One region of the Lysinibacillus sp. NPDC097162 genome, then DNA from elsewhere that is predicted to be linked to it. Evidence: riboswitches for the same ligand, from Rfam matches in the RefSeq annotation. Region 1 holds a riboswitch; each other region holds the start of a gene.
What was found. Region 1 has a riboswitch for thiamine pyrophosphate ahead of ACIQXW_RS06960 (ABC transporter substrate-binding protein). Riboswitches for the same ligand answer to the same signal wherever they lie in the genome.

Region 1 (4,573 bases):
AAGTTTTTAACTACTTCAAGCGAGCCAAAGGATTTAGATATGTCTTGAATGTTCAGCATGTGATCCCCTCCCCTTTACAACTAGCTTTTCAACAAAACGAATAACGCCAAACAACAATAAACTTAACAATACAATCGCAAATATCGCCACAAATACACGATCCGTCCGAAACGATGATTGGGCAAGTGTCATATAAACACCAATCCCCTTTTTCGCACCAAGCCATTCCGCGATGACAGCCCCCATTACACTATATGTCGCTGCAATTTTTATACCAGAAAATATAGACGGATAGGCAAATGGCCATTCTAACTTCCAAAATGTTTGACCTTTTGTAGCACCTATCATTGCAAAATAATGCTTAAGCTCAGATGACGTTTGACGAAATCCATCCATTGCCGCAATAACGATAGGAAAAAAGCAAACGAGACAAATAATAATCAGCTTCGGTAACAGCCCAAAACCAAACCAAATAATTAATAAAGGTGCTAGGACAAGCACAGGCACATTTTGTGACACAATTAAAATCGGATACACAAATGCCCGTACCGTCGCTGAACGGTGTAATAATATCGCAACACTCAAGCCGAAAAATATACCAATAGCAAGGCCAAGTACCGCTAGCTGTATAGTAGCGAACACATGGGGCATGAACGTCTTATAAGAGTGAACACCCTCAGTAACGATGGCACTCGGCGCTGGTAATAGCCAATGTGGGATGTCAGCCAAACGGATAACGACTTCCCAAATAACTAACAGGAAGGCGATAAAAATAATCGACCTTCCTTTCGTTACTACTTGTTTCATCCTCGATACTTCTCCGTCAACGTTCCCATTGTAATGCCAGTTGGTTGATATAAAATTTTCACTTGCGTAATAACATTAATAGCACCCAATTCAATCATTTTTTTATTCATCTCTTCTATAATTTGGAGTAAGGTAGACAGTTCACCTTCCATTGTCGTTTCTAGTGGTTGCACTTCATAGCGCACACCTGAAGCATCAATGATCGCAATCGCCGCATCAACGAATGGAATCACATCCTCGTATTTTTCTGTTTTAGGTATAATTTGTACACTAATTAATGAATTAGCCATTTATTTTGCCCCTTTCTTTGGTAAGAAATCATTTGTAAAAGCTTGATCTGCATGAAATTCGCCTTCTAATACGTTGTTCTTTGTCATCCAGTCCGCATAGTTTTCCCAAACTGCTAATTTTTGTTCGCCCCATTGCGCTGCATCATCTTGATATTTGTTTGCTAACCATTCCTGACTTTTATGCACAAGTGCTTTATCTAAATCAGGTACCGCTTCAAGCAATATATCCGCTGCTTCACTAGGATGCTCAATGGCATACTCATAACCTTTTGTAGTAGCTGCAACAAATGCCTTTACCACATCAGGATTATCCTTAATCATCTTTTCATTCGTTGCAAGTACAGGTGTATAATAATCAAGTTGCTCACTATAGTCTGTTAAATACTGCATATTTAATTTTTCTCCACGAAGCTCCGCCTCAATACCTGTCCAAGCATAATAGATCCAAGCAAAATCTATATCCTTCTGCATCATTGTGAAAAAGTCTAAGTCTCCTGCATTCACGATATCTAATTTCTTTATATCAGCATTTTCTTTTTGCATTAGAGATTGTAAAACAGCTTGTTCTATTGGGCTTCCCCAACCACCATACGTTTTGTCTTCGTAATCTTTTGGTGACGTAATGCCTTTTGAAGCATCTGATGCAAAGCCAGATGTATTATGCTGAATAATTGCTGCAATCGATACAAGAGGCACGTCTTGAACACGTGCTTGCGTTATACCTTCCTGGTAGCTAACGCCAAACTGAGCTTTGCCTGATGCAACAAGTTGATCTGCCCCCGCATCACCAGGTAATAAAATGTCTACGTCTAAACCTTGCTCCTCAAAGTAGCCAAGCTTTTTCGCAACATAAAGTCCTGTATGATTCGTATTAGGTGTCCAGTCCAGTACAACGGATACCTTTTTCAATGTGCTTGTTTCCTCTTTGTCCTCTTTTTCGCTACAACCAACTAATGTTAATAATGCAGCAACAAGAACGAAAAACCACTTTTTCATGCTGTGTCCTCCAAGTCTAGTAGTTTGAAAGTGTTCACGATTGAATGTTTTCACCAGAAAAGGTATTCTCAGGCCATTTGCATCGCTTCTAATAGATTACTCCTAGTTTTAGGCGGAATAATGAATCCTAAACAAAAAAACGCCTAGGAGTTATCCCAGACGTTTGCAAACGGTATCAAAAAATAGTATACGAATATTTTTGAATAGATGTTCCCTACGCTGGTACGAGCCAAATCAGGTTCAAAGGGTCAGCATCTAAACGGACGCAATCTCAGCTGGCAACTTCCAGCCCCCCTACATTCTTAACTTATGAACTTTTCGTTGATTATTATAACCATATCTATCGTAAAATGACAAGCTAGTATTTTCGTAATTGATAAAAATGAGCTTCTATTGGACTATACAAGTATTCTGCAACATGACTTTTGCAAATAGAATATGCATGGAATTTGGAACATCAAAAATTCTCCAATACGAAACAGTTAATCTTTTGCAAAACCAACAAGTTAAAAAAGAGTTATTCTCCATACAACACGATATAACTTCCATCGCCCTTTGAAAAGATAGTTGCTATATGTCATCTAGTTATAATTGAAATTAAACTAATTATAGAAAACATTTTTTCTTCGTAATTTTTGAGAGTTTGTGCTTTATTCAAAGTGTCAGGAGTGAGTTGATGAAAAAGCTTTTAAAAATTACCGTAGTATTTCTTGTTTTACTCGGAGCAGCTGGCTATGCTGTATGGCATTTAGGGACAAATATCGCTTCCGAAAAAATAATTGAAAAAGTGAAATCTAATTTAGATGACGAAAATTTAGAAGAAGTTAAAGCTTATATCGAGAACGATTCGAAGGTTCAAGAAATTGTAAGCGAGGCAGCAACTACAAATCCGGATACTCTTCCCTTCCAAACTAAGGAAGAAGCGACACATGTGTTAATTAAAAAAGTGGGCGTTAATCGTTTACTTGAAATTCAGGAACAAGCGCAAAACGGTTCAATTAGTAAGGATGAAGTATTATCCGAAATTGAAGGTAATAAAACAGGCTCGAGTCCTATTAAGTGAAATCGAGTCCTTTTTTCTATTATTTTTCTATTGTTGCTAGTTAAACTAAAGCGCACGATTGTTATATAATTTAAGCATTTACAACGTTAAACATAAAGATGTTCTCAAATAAGATTTTGAGAAGCATTCAATTAGAGCCGTTGCAATTACTAAAGTTTTAATGTTGCGCATAACTTATGGTGACTTGAGTACCTTTTTCGTTAGATTGGATTGTACTCTGTAGTTCAAGCATTCGGCAAATATCTTCGATGATTCGTAGGCCAGTACCCTTTTCCTCCACATTAAACCCAACCCCATTATCCTTAAATATAATTGAGTTTTTTTGCAAAGTGATTTCCAATGTATCGCACACTGCATGGCGCAAAATATTTTGGAAGATATTATCAAATAATCTGTGCAACCAAATTTCATTACTCTTCCAATGGCATTTAGTTGAGGAATCGTTTAACACAATAGAGATTTGGTTAACTTTATATAAAAAATTCCACTTTAAAATGATGGTATTGATAAGTTTTGGAACATCTACTTTTTCCATGATTATATAGGAATTATCAACACAAGATAAGCGCTCAAAGTCATATTCATTGGATAACTTTGAAATATAGTTTATTTGTTCGTTTAAAGAATTGAAAATATCCTGATGTTGTGAAAAATCATTTTCGATTGTGTAAAGTTGTAAGCGCATAGCTGTTAAAGGTGTATTAATATCGTGGCGCAACTGAGTTAAAAGTTCTAGTTTCATTTGCTCTTGTTGCATTATTTCAATTTCCTTCGATATCGTCCGGTCAATGAGAAGGTTTACTGCATTGGTTAAATCCCCTAATTCATCATTTCGAGAGTAAGGAATCTTTTGAAGTCTCTTCTTGTCGTTACTCGCCAACTCCATAATGGTTTGGTTTAATTCATTAATTCGTTTAATTAATGAATTAATGGATTTGGAGAATAAAATAGCCAAAGTAATAAAACAGACGATAAATAACCCTAGCATAATTGGATAGGCTTTTGACTCAAAAAAACGTTTTTCTGTATCATTTGAAAAATGATTGTAAATTACCGTTACGATTACATTAATTACTACAATCGAAAGAGGAACACTGAATATAACCGACAATAGCAATAGTTGATATTTCTTTTTTAGTTTCATTGTTTAACACGGGTATTCATACGATAACCTTCTCCATATACATTTTGAATAATCACACCATCTGTATCCGCAATCTTGTTGCGGACCTTTTTAATATACACGTTAATTAAATTAGGATTACGATCTTCTAGCTGCCAAAGATAATCAATGAATTGTTCTTTAGATAAAATAAAATCTGCGTTTTCATAGAGGTAAAAGAATATTTTCTTTTCAAAGGCTGTAAATTCGACTTCTTTATTATTCTGATTATTAACGACACGCATATGAGTAACA
Region 2 (4,573 bases), on a different contig from region 1:
ACATCAGAAACATCAACCAAATTATTGTATCCATTCAAGGAGTAACGGAGCAAACCAACCTACTAGCGTTAAATGCAAGTATTGAGGCTGCTCGTGCAGGAGAGCATGGAAAAGGCTTTGCAGTAGTAGCGGAAGAAGTTCGTAAACTAGCGGAACAGTCTAAAAACGAAACAGAAGTGATTAAGAAAACGGTAACTAGCATTCTAGAAGACGCGAAGCAAACGGTGTCCGTTATTGCTTCTAATGCTGATTTGATGCAAGCTCAAAATGAATCAGTGCAAAATACAGAGCTTGCTTTTAAAGATAATAATGAGCTTTCTCATTCTATTGCAACGGCAATTAATGACCTCTTGTCAAATCTTTCCCAAATGTTAGAGCAAAAAGATCAGGCAGTTACAGCGATTCAAAGTATTTCTGCCGTTTCAGAGGAAACTGCAGCTTCTGCTGAACAAGTAAGTGCATCTGCTGTGGATCAACAGGCAGAAATGCAAAAGGTTGCAGAATCAATTAACAATATGAACCAAATCTCTAAAGAGCTACAAGAAGTCGTGAATCGATTTAAACTTGCATAATTAAGCTATTGAATTTTCTACAAAGCAAAGTGAATATCCCGAGGTAATCGCCAGTAAACCTTCCGAAATCGCCGATAAACCCTCGGAAATCGCCGATAAACGTGGAGGAATCGCCGATACACCCTCGGAAACCGCCGATAACCTTTGAGAAACCGCCGGTAAAACTTCTTGATGCTTTTGTAGACACGTTGAGACTGTCCTTTTCCAAGGACAGTCTCTTTTTATGTAAACGGTAGAGCTGAGAGGGCATTGACCCAGTTTGGGAACAGTTTTACTATAGAAAGATGAAAGGGGGGCGCCTCCATGATGTATCTCGGTATGATTTTCTTTAAAATTGTTGCGCCTATTTTAGTGTTACTTGTACTTGGGGCGTTTTTACAGAGGAAATTTCAATTTAATTTAAAAGCGCTATCCCAGCTTATTACATATTGTTTTATGCCAGCAGCGGTATTTGTAAATTTATATGAAACGAGCGTGGAACTATCGGTGCTCGGTGAAGTGGCATTATTTATTGTGCTCTTTATTGGGAGTCAAATGGTGCTTAGTCATTTTATAGCGAAGGGGCTAGGTTTAAAGAAAACAGAGGCAGCGGTATTTAAAAATAGTGTTGTACTCATTAACTCTGGTAACTATGGCATTCCGGTGGCACAAATGATTTTTGTGACACAACCAATTGGGGTGGCCATTCAAGTTATTCTCGTTATTTTTCAAAATGTAACGACCTATACATATGGATTATATAATTTAATTTCTTCAACTAAATCAGGTATGGCCATTGTGAAGGACTTCCTGAAAATGCCGATTATTCATGCGCTCATTATCGGTGTGGCAATGAATTTCTTTAATATTGGCATTCCCCAATTTATCCGTATTCCAATTGACCACGTTGCTGATGGGTTTATCGCTGTTGCTCTTATTACGCTCGGTGCGCAACTATCTCAGCTTGAAATTAAATCAATGTTCAATAGAACTGTGTTTGTCAGCTGTTTTACACGACTTGTAGTAGGTCCAGCTGTTGCATTGCTTATCATTTTTGCCCTCAGCTTAGATGGCGTTGTGGCCCAATCGCTCTTTATTGCGAGTGCATTTCCAACTTCACGTAATAGCTCGAGTCTAGCTCTAGAATATGATTTAGGGTCAGAAACCGCTGCACAAACGGTGCTTTTTTCAACAATTGTAAGCTGTATTACTGTGACAATCGTAATTTATATGGCAGAAATACTATTTACTTAATGGCTTCCATCTATTAGGAATATCTGTTACACTAGCATCAAACTGAATAGCTTAACTAGGGGAGTCCGATGAGTCGGGCTGAGAGGGAAACGCATTGAGGTTTCTTGACCCTTTGGACCTGATCTGGCTCATACCAGCGTGGGAAAGTTAATGAACTTCGCACTCCTTGAACTTTGCGATAAATGTAACCTTACATGTACAGCCGGATCCAATATTTTTTTGGATTCGGCTTTTTATTTGTAATGCTACTTGTTGGAGTGGGCTAGATTCGGTCCTTTTAATAATTTACGTAAAAGGGAGCGGAATAGTAAATGACAACAGTTAGCGAAAAAAACATGAACATTATGACAAGCTTTGACGGAAGTAAAAAAGTATATGTAGAAGGATCACGTCCAGATATATTAGTGCCAATGCGTGAAATTAAGCTAAGCCCCACAACGGGTAGCTTTGGTGAAGAGAATAACGCACCTATACGAGTTTATGATACGAGTGGCCCTTATACAGATCCAACTTACAAAGTCGATATTACAAAAGGTTTACCAGCTTTGCGTCGTGAGTGGATTAAAGAACGGAGCGATGTAGAGGAATACGAGGGACGTACCATTAAGCCCGAGGATAATGGATTCCGCAACGCGGATGACCCGCGCATAAAGGAAAATGTTTTTCCAAAGCTTTCTCGCAAACCTTTACGTGCGAAAAAAGGCTGTAATGTGACACAGCTTCATTATGCAAGACAAGGAATTATTACGCCAGAAATGGAATTTGTAGCGATTCGCGAAAATTTAAAACCAGAATTTGTACGTGCAGAAATTGCGGCAGGGCGTGCTATAATGCCATCTAATATAAATCATCCTGAGGCGGAACCGATGATTATCGGCCGTAACTTCCACGTGAAAATTAACGCCAATATTGGAAATTCAGCTGTTACTTCATCCATCGCTGAGGAAGTTGAAAAAATGACATGGGCAACACGATGGGGTGCTGATAATATTATGGATTTATCTACTGGTAAGCACATTCATACAACTCGCGAATGGATTATCCGTAATGCTGCTGTGCCTGTTGGAACAGTGCCAATTTATCAGGCGCTTGAAAAGGTAAATGGCGTTGCTGAGGATTTAACGTGGGAGGTGTATCGTGACACGCTAATCGAGCAAGCTGAACAAGGGGTTGATTACTTCACGATTCACGCAGGTGTATTGCTGCGCTATGTACCGCTTACAGCTAATCGTGTAACGGGTATTGTTTCGCGTGGAGGTTCAATTATGGCACAGTGGTGTCTATTCCATCATCAAGAAAATTTCTTATATACTCATTTTGAAGAAATTTGCGAAATTATGAAAACGTATGATGTTGCCTTTTCGTTAGGGGATGGATTACGACCTGGCTCAATTGCAGATGCCAATGACGAGGCGCAGTTCGCAGAGCTTGAAACGCTAGGGGAGTTAACGCAAATTGCTTGGAAGCACGATGTACAAGTGATGGTAGAGGGACCTGGGCACGTGCCAATGCATCTTATTAAGGAAAATATGGACAAGCAATTAGAAGTTTGTAAAGAAGCGCCATTTTATACATTGGGTCCTCTAACGACGGATATTGCTCCTGGCTATGATCACATTACATCAGCAATTGGGGCTGCAATGATTGGCTGGTTTGGAACAGCGATGCTGTGCTATGTAACACCGAAGGAGCATTTAGGGTTACCAAATCGAGAAGATGTTCGTGTAGGTGTTATCACATATAAAATTGCGGCACATGCAGCGGATTTAGCTAAAGGTCATCCTGGTGCACAGCAGCGAGATGACGCTCTTTCAAAGGCTCGCTTTGAGTTTCGTTGGCGCGATCAATTTAATTTATCGTTAGATCCAGAGCGAGCTGTAGAATATCACGATGAGACTTTACCAGCAGAAGGAGCAAAAACGGCACATTTTTGCTCGATGTGTGGTCCTAAGTTTTGCAGTATGAGAATTTCTCAAGATATTCGGAACTATGCTAAAGAAAAAGATTTAAATACGACAGAAGCAATCCATCAAGGGATGCAGGAAAAGGCAAAAGAGTTCAAAGATACTGGTAGCAGACTGTATCAATGATAAAGAACAGAGGCGTTAAAGTTTTCACTTTAGTAATAAATAAAATGGAACAAGAGCGCAATAGTTAATGGTAGTGGATGCGGTCCTGCACAGAACATAAAACGCAATGAACCACTCACAAGCGAGTTGTAGCTTACAGTGTGAAGAGTGGAAAGTGTCCTCCGTAGTCATAAAAATGTGCATAGCAAAAAAGTGTTAGATTGATTGCTGTCAATCTAACACTTTTTCTTTTTTTGGCTGGCTATTAAATTTTAAATTTATTTATCTCATCTTGAAGGGTTGTTGCCTCATCACTTAATGATTTTGCAACAGCGTTAACCTCTTGAATAATTGATGTTTGCTCTTCAATTGCCGCAGCTATCAATTCGGATTGCTGTGCTGCATTTTTTGCCACAGATGACATTTCATTGACCGATGCAGCAACCTCTTCAGTAGCGGCAGAAATTTGCTGTGTGGAAGCTGAAACGTCTTCAATTTCAGATGCCATATGTTCAATTGCGTCCATTATTTCATTAAAGGCAGTTTGTGCATTATGAATGTATGTAACGCCTTCATCAACTTTTTGTACTGTGACGCTCACAGCTTTTTCTACTTCTCTTGTGTTTTGCTGAATATTTGTAGTTAAATTAATAATTTGGTTGGCGGATATTTTTGACTCTTCAGCTAGCTGACGTACCT
Region 3 (4,573 bases), on a different contig from region 1:
AGCAAGATCTAACAGTATTAGAAGAAAAGCTTGAGATGCTCCGTGCCACATATGAAGAAGCATTTAAAACCTTACAACAAACGCAAAGCTATGCAAAGGCATGTGCAGACTTTATTGTTAAAGTAGAGGAAACGGCAAAGGAAATCCGTGTCCTTGAAAAAGAAGCAGGTCGTGTAAAAGAGCTTTACACAGTGTTGAATGGTCAAAATCCGAAAAAACTTTCCTTTGAGCGGTATATTCAAATTAATTATTTAGATAAAATCACTGCGGCAGCAAATATTCGTTTATTCCATTTATCGAATGGACAGTTTGAACTGCGTCGTTCCGATCGGTTAGAGAAACATGCGAAGCAAAGTGGGCTTGGGTTGGATGTCTATGATGCGTATACAGATCAATTAAGAGATGTCAAAACATTATCAGGTGGGGAGAAATTTAATGCATCATTAAGTCTTGCATTAGGTATGGCCGATGTAATTCAAAGCTTCCAAGGTAATATTCGTATTGAAACAATGTTTATTGACGAGGGCTTCGGTTCATTGGATGAGGAAGCGTTAAATAAAGCGATTGATACGCTAATTGATTTACAAGACTCTGGAAGAATGATTGGTGTTATTTCACATGTAGCCGAGTTAAAGGCTGCTATGCCGGCAGTATTACACGTTGAAAAAACGTTGAGCGGACATAGTACAACACATTTTGAAGTAAAATAAGTGCCAGTCACTCAAACAATTCTGAATTCTTAGGGCACTGGGAGTAGGGTTAGACCCCAAAAAAGTGCCAGTCACTCAAACAATTTATGTATAACAAAGTAAAAACCTACGAAGCCTCCTGCGGCTTACAGATTGTTGCGCAGCAGGAAAGCGAAGTGGGTTTTTACGTTATAGGAGCCCATTGGCTATTATTTTTTGTGTGTCGTTACGTTTGGAGTTGTTCCTTTTTTTGCTGCGACCACTTTTTTGACAATCGGAATAACGATGGGCGCTAATTTTATAGCAGTTTTAACTACTTTCGATACTTTCATGAATACGACAGCTCCTTAGTACTAAATTTTAACGAATAACTCGTACAGCTTGGACAATATTCCAAATGACTATGCCTAACGAAACGAGTAAATAAATACCAAAAGATACAAACCATATGATAATAAATGTATTCCCATTAGACGAAGGATCAAACGTGTTTAATGACATAGTAGAAAATATAAAGACGATAAAGAAAATGATACCAAAGACAAACGGTATTAAATGAGAAATAAGTGCTTTGATGGAGTGTCTCTTGACATCGCTATCTTTTGACACGAAATAAACGATTAACGGAACGATAAATGGTGCAAAAAAAATACTGAGATAACTAAAGGCAGATAAAATTTTTGGATTCTCCATAGTAGTCCCTCCTTTTTAATTATTTACGCATAGAAAACTCGAAAGTTTCAAAAAAATTAATGTTGAAAAGGTTGTAATTGCAAAAGTGTTTGCGTACAATGAGGGTGTTCAACAAAAAAATTAGATGTAACGACCACAAGGGGAGCTGATGATGTCAGCTGAGACTGGGCACGTAATGCCTTTACTCTTCGAACCTGTAAGTTAACGCTTGCGTAGGGATGTGGATAGAAACCGACACTTTTACGATGTGAGGCTCTGTCCTGGCATCGTTTTTTTATGCCGGATTGACATGCATATCAAAATGATTTCTATTCCTGCTCTTGTATCCTACATCGGAACAAAGGAGAGAATAATAATATGGACAAAAAAAGATTACTCATGCTGGTGGAAATTGCAATTTTCGCAGCGGTAGGACTTGTACTCGATCAAATTTCCTTTAAAGTATGGGCACAAGGTGGCTCGGTAAGCTTAGTAATGGTACCAATCATCTTAATAGCATTTCGTTGGGGCCTCTTATCAGGACTCACAACCGGGCTATTGATTGGTGTTATGCAAACAATGTTTGGTGCTTATATTGTGCACTGGCTTCAAGGATTACTAGATTACGGGGTAGCCTTTACCGTAGTAGGTTTAGCGGCAATCGTTCGTGAACCTGTATTAAAAGCGGCAACAGCTTTAAATAAAAAGAAAATGGCCGTTTATATTGTCATTGGTACGTTGTTAGCTGGATTCCTACGTTATCTTGCGCACACATTTGCAGGTGCAGTATTCTTTGCAGAGTATGCAGGCGAGCAAAACGCATGGATTTATTCAATCATTTACAATGGAACATACATGCTTCCAGCAACAATTTTAACAGCCATTGTTGCTGTGCTATTATTTACAGCTGCGCCACAATTAATGCAGCGAAAATCTTAAACACTATAAGACTGTCCTAAAAGAGAAAATAGTATGCTAAGTGTTACTTAGTATGCTATTTTTTTTATTATCCAAGGTTTCCACGTTATTTGGTCAATATTTTTTAGCCGAAGAACTTCAAAAAAGGCCTGATTATTATTTGCATGGTACTTATGAAATAATGTTAGCATAGAATAATTAAAGCGTTTGGCGTTATGGACATATAAAGTTATGTTATATTAATGAATAGATATTAGATGAAAGGGACGTTAAAAATGATTGTAAAAACGCAAGAAGAAATTGAAGCCTTTAAAAAAATTGGTCGCATTTGTGCAGAAATTCGTGAGGCAATGAAGGAAGCTACAAAACCGGGTGTGACAACACTTGAATTAGATGAAATTGCAGGCCGCATGTTTGCTGAAGCAGGAGCTATTTCTGGTCCTAAAGGAGAATATGATTTCCCAGGATACACTTGTATTAGTGTCAATGAGGAAGTTGCCCATGGTATTCCAGGACAACGTGTTATACAAGAAGGGGATATTGTAAATATTGACGTATCCGGTTCACTAAATGGCTATTTTGCAGATACAGGTATTTCATTTGTAGTAGGGGAAGGTTACGAGGATAAAGAAAAACTTTGTCACGTAGCAAAAAGTGCCTTTGATCGCGCTATGACAAAAGTAAAAGCAGGTTCTAAATTAAACCAAATTGGGAAAGCTGTTGAGCGTGAAGCTTATGCAAATGATTTAACTGTTATTATGAATTTAACAGGTCATGGATTAGGTCGTTCATTACATGATGAGCCAAACCATATTTTAAATTATTACGATGCTTGGGATTCAACAATTATGAAAGAAGGTATGGTGCTAGCAGTTGAGCCGTTTATTTCTGCGAAAGCAGAACATATCGTTGAAGCTGGTGATGGCTGGACATTTATTACACCTGACAAATCATTAGTTGCCCAAATTGAGCATTCAATTATTGTTACAAAAGATAAACCAATCATTTTAACTTCATTAGATGAAGCATAAAATAGCCAAGTAATAAACAAGGCTAAATGAAAAACCTGCTTACCGATTTATTTTCGGTGAGCAGGTTTTTTTTTGACAAATCGGATACCAACGATTAGGACGCCACATAAAAATAGAGCCGCTGTCGTCACAAGTAATTCATCAAGTTGATTATGGAATGCAATGCCAATATAAGCCCATATAAACACGCTAGGATAAACAATATCGAAATGATAGTAGCGAATATGTAAGGCGATGGCTACACCGATTGACAGTAAAATAACTGCCCAAAGTGGGTTACTAAGTCCAAAACCATGCCATTCATAAGATGTTAGCGTAAAACTTGCATTTGTCATCATGATAAATGTAGACCAGGCAAAATAAATTGAAATGGGCAGACGGCCAGTTAAAGCATTATTTGTATGCGGATAAGTATTGTAAAGGATAAACAAGTACAATACTAAAATTACAGAACAACAGAAAAATACGATGAATAATTCATAATGCCAAAATAAGATAGAGAGCGCCTGTAAAATGCATACATTGCTAAAGAGAACAGTCTGTTTAATAGATGTCTTTTGAAAATTCATAACTAACCAATATGCGAGTAAAATGTAAATTAATATCCATATCATATAACTAATATTAATAGGTGCAAACATTACGGGAAAACGATTTGAGATTTCTAACGAAGATTGACCATTTATTTTTATGAAATAGGATGAAAAGGTTAGGATGAGTGAGACAATAAAGGTTATTGTCATTAAAATAAACTTAGGCAAGGATTCCTCTCCCTTCGTGTTAAATTGTATAGGGAAAAGACAAATAAGTATATGACTGTCACATAATATCTATTTTATTATAGCGGAAAACCCTTACAATGTATCATATGAATTTGCATTAAAAAATCTACATTTTACCATTTGAATATGCATCCAAATATTTCTTTAGTACAATAGAAATAACCAATTTGAAGGAGTGGAATTTTTATGGCTCAAAATCTTAAAAATCTTGACCTATCGATTGAACTAGATAAAAAATTATATAAAAAGAAATTAAAAGTACTTCAATACGAAATGTTAAATGCACAGCAATTTTTACTAAACAATAAAATCGGACTTATTCTAGTATTTGAAGGAATGGATGCAGCAGGTAAGGGTGGCGCCATTAAACGTCTAATTGAACGTGTAGACCCACGAGGTTACATAGTCCATCCAATTTCAGCTCCACAGCCTCACGAACTACGCTATAACTATTTGCAACGCTTTTGGAGAAAGTTACCGC
Region 4 (4,573 bases), on a different contig from region 1:
GTAGTAGCCACCTGATGCTGCCATCGAATCCATTGACACATAAATTGGAATTTGACGTTCCTCTTTAATTTGCAACAGTTTTTTATAAATTTCTGCCGATTCCTTTACACCACCACCTGGTGAATTAACACTAAGAACAATACCTTGTACTGAATCATCATATAAAATATTGTCCAACTGATTTAAGAAAAACTGGTGATCATAAGCAACGGTTTGCCATAATGTGTTCGATCCAACATCTTGAATCGTTCCATCAACTTTTAAATAGGCAATACGCTTACTATAATCTTCACCCTCAATAACCGTTTCATAAACATTTAAATTATTTCCAGCGACAATGCTGTCAAAATTACTAAAAAAGTCTGATTTAAATATGGCAAAAATCGTATTAATCCCTAATGAAAATACTAACAACACAGCTGCAATAGCCAAAGCTATCCACCTTTTCACATTCATACAAACGCCTCCTCATCACGTTATACGTCTAAATGTCCAAAACGTTTCACTTTTAAGTAATTTTTATGTAAAAATGTTCTGTTGTTTATTATTTTACTATAAATAAATGGGGCTACAACAAAAAATCAAAAGTTCATAAAAAAACATGAACTTTGATTTTCCGACTTTATTTCCTAGGAAATATTTATTGATGTGTGTAATGCGCTTTTTCTTGTTGTCGTAATTCGACACGACGGATTTTACCAGAGGCAGTCTTAGGTAACACTTCTACAAATTCAATCGCACGTGGATATTTATAAGGTGCAGTCAATAATTTCACATGGTTTTGTAACTTTTTAATAAGTGTATCATCCCCAGTCTCATCTTCACGAAGGACTATAAATGCCTTAACAATATTTCCTCTTACTTCATCTGGACTAGCAACAACAGCCGCTTCCTTTACTGTAGGATGTTTCATTAATGCATCTTCTACTTCAAATGGCCCTATTGTATAGCCTGAAGAAATAATGACATCATCTCCGCGGCCCTCAAACCAAAAATAGCCATCAGCATCTTTATATGCACGGTCACCTGTTATATACCATTCTCCGCGGAATTGTAGGTTTGTGCGTTCAGGATCTTGGAAATATTTTTTAAAGAGTGCAGGTGTTTCTCGATGCACTGCTATATCCCCAACAACACCTTCCGACACAGGATGTCCTAGGTCATCGATTATTTCTACTGTATTTCCTGGTGTCGGTTTACCCATTGAGCCGACGCGCGCTTCCATGCCAACCATTGTCCCAACAAGTAATGTATTTTCCGTTTGCCCGTAACCATCTCGAACCTGTATATTAAACGTTTCAGAGAACACTTTTACTACTTCACTATTCAGTGGTTCACCCGCTGATACAGCTTGGCGAATTCCGCTTAAATTATAGTCCTGTAAATTATTGAGTGCTGCCATAAAACGATACTCTGTCGGTGTACAACATAATACATTTACTTTAAATTTTTCAAGCAATGACAAATAAGTTGACGCATCAAATTTGCCTTTATAAACAAATGCCGTAGCACCACTGCCTAAAGTTGCTAGGAATGGACTCCAAATCCATTTTTGCCAACCAGGCGCCGCAGTAGCCCATACTATATCATTTTCTTGAACACCTAACCAATTCGGTGCCGTTGTCCGTAAATGAGCATAACCCCAGCTATGTGTATGAACAGCCGCCTTAGGATTGCCAGTTGTTCCACTTGTATAGGCTAAAAAAGCATTGTCTGTACTTTTTGTCGGTGTAGGATTCGTATAGTCTGTAGGATGCTCCTCCATTTTTTCAAGCAACGGTTGCCATGGTGTATGAGCATGACCAATAACATATTGCAAAATACCCTTTAAGTTTTTCACTTCGTCAAATTGCTCAATATATGGCTCGTAGGCAATTATTCCTTTTGCATTTGCATGTGTAATTCGGTATTCAATATCCTTTGTACGCAACATTTCCGAACTAGGGATAATCGTTAAGCCCGCTTTTAATGCCGCTATGTAGACGATATATGCCTCGACAGATCTTGGAACCATAACTAAAAGCACATCGCCTTTTGTTAGTCCCTGCGAAGTAAATACATGGGCCGCCTGATTTGCTTTTTCAAGTAAAGTTGCATATGTAATATGTTGAATTTCTTCATGATTATTATAAACAATTAATGCATTTTTAGTTGGGTCCTGAGCATATTTCTCAATCTCCTCAACAATGTTATACCATTCTGGTGCGATTAAATCCTGTCTTTTCATAATAACTGCCTCCTTATTGCTAGGTTTATTATAAAACTCATTTTTTATTATTTTCAATGGATGAACCTTATTTTAAGAAAGTCATGACAATTATCATGGTTTATTATATGGCATCAGTCACTGCTTTCCAGATAATGATAAAATGCTATTGAATACTGTGGATAGGTATGTTACATTTTGGACAACTAAAAACTTCATGATTGCGGGGGGACTCATAACGAGTTGAGAAGGTAAAACCTGACCCTTTGAACCTGTTAGTTAATACTGACGTAGGGAGCAACACACATCTTATTATTGATGATAGGCTCTTTTTACGTGTATATTTCGCACGAAAAAAAGAGCTTTTTTGCATGCTTACGTCCGTCCAAAAAAAGGAGGACTACGATGATTTTTCAAACTATTCGTAAAAAACAACCACTCATTCATTGTATTACAAATTATGTTGTGGCAAATTTTCAAGCAAACGGCTTATTAGCAATTGGTGCTTCGCCTGTAATGGCAGATGAATCTCTGGAAGTTGAGGAGATGGTATCGATTGCATCAGCCTTATTGATTAATATTGGCACGCTTACTACCCGTACAAATGAATCGATGTTACTTGCTGGAAAAAAGGCAAATGCGCTAGGTGTACCGATTATTTTGGACCCAGTTGGTGTTGGAGCAACAAATTTACGTAAACAAGCGGTACAGCAATTATTAGAAGCCGTTCATTTTGCTGTTATTCGTTGTAATATCGGTGAGCTTGCCGCTATTGCTGATGTTTATTGGCAACAAAAAGGAGTAGATAGTGGCAGCGGTTCAATTTCTGTTGAAGATAAAGCAAAAGAAATTTCTAAAAAATATAATTGTATTGTTATTGTAACTGGTGAAAAAGATTTTATAACTGACGGAGAGCACTCCCAATGGATTATTGGTGGACATGCTCGAATGACAGAAGTTACAGGAACTGGTTGTTTGTTAAGTGCCATTTGCTGTGCAGCTTATATTGCAGGTAATGAGCCATTTTCTCAGTTGTGCAATACATTAACGTGCTATAAAAAAGTTGCTGAACATGCCGCTTCATCCGCGCCATATAACGGTGATTTTGCAGTTTCGGTCTTAAATGAATTACACCGTTTATCGAAGGACGGTGAAAAATAATGCATATTGTAACAACAATAGCTGGCTCAGATAGCGGTGGTGGAGCTGGCATCCAAGCTGATTTAAAAACATTTCAGGAATTAGACGTATTCGGGACATCCGTTATAACTGCTTTAACAGCACAAAACACATTAGGAGTGAACGGTGTACTTCCAATTGAACAAGCTTTTGTAAATAAACAACTTCATTCACTACTGGATGATTTTTCAATTAGTGCAATAAAAACAGGAATGCTTTTTTCTTCAGATATTATTCATACAATTGCACGAGCTCTGTCTAATTTAAATATTCCGCTTATCGTTGATCCTGTAATGATTGCAAAAGGAGGAGAAAACTTATTACAACAAGAAGCAGTTGAGGCATTAAAAAAAGATTTATTACCTCTTGCTACAATCGTAACGCCTAATATTCCAGAAGCAGAGACACTTACTGCTAGAAAAATAAACAATGTATCAGACATTCAGCAAGCTGCTCAATCATTATTAAAATTAGGTGTTCAATGTGTCATTATCAAAGGCGGACATTTACATGACGATCATTTTGCAACAGATTATGTATTTTTTGAAGATGGCGAATCATTTTCAATGCAATCTACTCGAATTGCAACGAAAAACACGCATGGAACGGGATGTACATTTTCTGCTGCATTAACCGCTTTTATTGGTCAAAAAATACCTTTAAAACAAGCAATTATTGAAGCGAAAAAATTTATTCAATTAGCTATTAGCCATGATTTATCGATTGGAAATGGCAATGGACCAACGAATCATTTTGCTTACAAAAAATTTCATGATACTTGCGAGGTGACCATACATGAAAAGGAGTGACTTACAGCTTTATTTTATAATGGGCACAGCGAATGTGAAAAATAGACAACCTTTAGAAATACTTGAGGCAGCATTGCAAGCAGGTATTACGATGTTTCAATTTCGTGAAAAAGGACAACATGCATTGACGAATGAGCACTACGAGCATTTTGCACGTCAATGCCAAAATCTATGCAGGAAATATAACGTTCCCTTTATCGTCAATGATGATATCGACCTTGCCCTTAAGCTTAATGCAGATGGTATTCACATAGGTCAAGATGATTATCCCGTCTCACTAGTACGACAAAAAATTGGACAAATGATCCTTGGTGTTTCTGTCCATACAGCTTCTGAATTGCAAGTTGCTTTAAAATATGGAGCAGATTATATAGGTATT

Region 2: another riboswitch for thiamine pyrophosphate. It lies ahead of thiC (phosphomethylpyrimidine synthase ThiC); the one in region 1 lies ahead of ACIQXW_RS06960 (ABC transporter substrate-binding protein).
Region 3: another riboswitch for thiamine pyrophosphate. It lies ahead of thiT (energy-coupled thiamine transporter ThiT); the one in region 1 lies ahead of ACIQXW_RS06960 (ABC transporter substrate-binding protein).
Region 4: another riboswitch for thiamine pyrophosphate. It lies ahead of thiM (hydroxyethylthiazole kinase); the one in region 1 lies ahead of ACIQXW_RS06960 (ABC transporter substrate-binding protein).

What each region holds. Positions count from the first base shown of each region.
Region 1 is NZ_JBIWDT010000001.1:1,381,974-1,386,546, reverse strand. Features, by position in the region: gene ACIQXW_RS06975 (ABC transporter ATP-binding protein) at 1-59, opposite strand, end outside; gene ACIQXW_RS06970 (ABC transporter permease) at 34-807, opposite strand; gene ACIQXW_RS06965 (thiamine-binding protein) at 804-1,097, opposite strand; gene ACIQXW_RS06960 (ABC transporter substrate-binding protein) at 1,098-2,093, opposite strand; TPP riboswitch at 2,288-2,399, opposite strand; gene ACIQXW_RS06955 (hypothetical protein) at 2,770-3,156, shown strand; gene ACIQXW_RS06950 (sensor histidine kinase) at 3,314-4,300, opposite strand; gene ACIQXW_RS06945 (response regulator transcription factor) at 4,297-4,573, opposite strand, start outside.
Region 2 is NZ_JBIWDT010000009.1:12,623-17,195, reverse strand. Features, by position in the region: gene ACIQXW_RS22465 (methyl-accepting chemotaxis protein) at 1-572, shown strand, start outside; gene ACIQXW_RS22460 (AEC family transporter) at 876-1,805, shown strand; TPP riboswitch at 1,853-1,967, shown strand; gene thiC (phosphomethylpyrimidine synthase ThiC) at 2,117-3,895, shown strand; gene ACIQXW_RS22450 (methyl-accepting chemotaxis protein) at 4,140-4,573, opposite strand, start outside.
Region 3 is NZ_JBIWDT010000008.1:54,257-58,829, reverse strand. Features, by position in the region: gene ACIQXW_RS21955 (AAA family ATPase) at 1-710, shown strand, start outside; gene ACIQXW_RS21950 (hypothetical protein) at 899-1,021, opposite strand; gene ACIQXW_RS21945 (magnetosome magnetite crystal formation protein family) at 1,050-1,382, opposite strand; TPP riboswitch at 1,511-1,618, shown strand; gene thiT (energy-coupled thiamine transporter ThiT) at 1,740-2,300, shown strand; gene map (type I methionyl aminopeptidase) at 2,555-3,310, shown strand; gene ACIQXW_RS21930 (hypothetical protein) at 3,358-4,071, opposite strand; gene ACIQXW_RS21925 (polyphosphate kinase 2 family protein) at 4,279-4,573, shown strand, end outside.
Region 4 is NZ_JBIWDT010000003.1:173,824-178,396, reverse strand. Features, by position in the region: gene sppA (signal peptide peptidase SppA) at 1-456, opposite strand, end outside; gene mbcS (acyl-CoA synthetase MbcS) at 641-2,227, opposite strand; TPP riboswitch at 2,422-2,520, shown strand; gene thiM (hydroxyethylthiazole kinase) at 2,612-3,367, shown strand; gene thiD (bifunctional hydroxymethylpyrimidine kinase/phosphomethylpyrimidine kinase) at 3,367-4,194, shown strand; gene thiE (thiamine phosphate synthase) at 4,181-4,573, shown strand, end outside.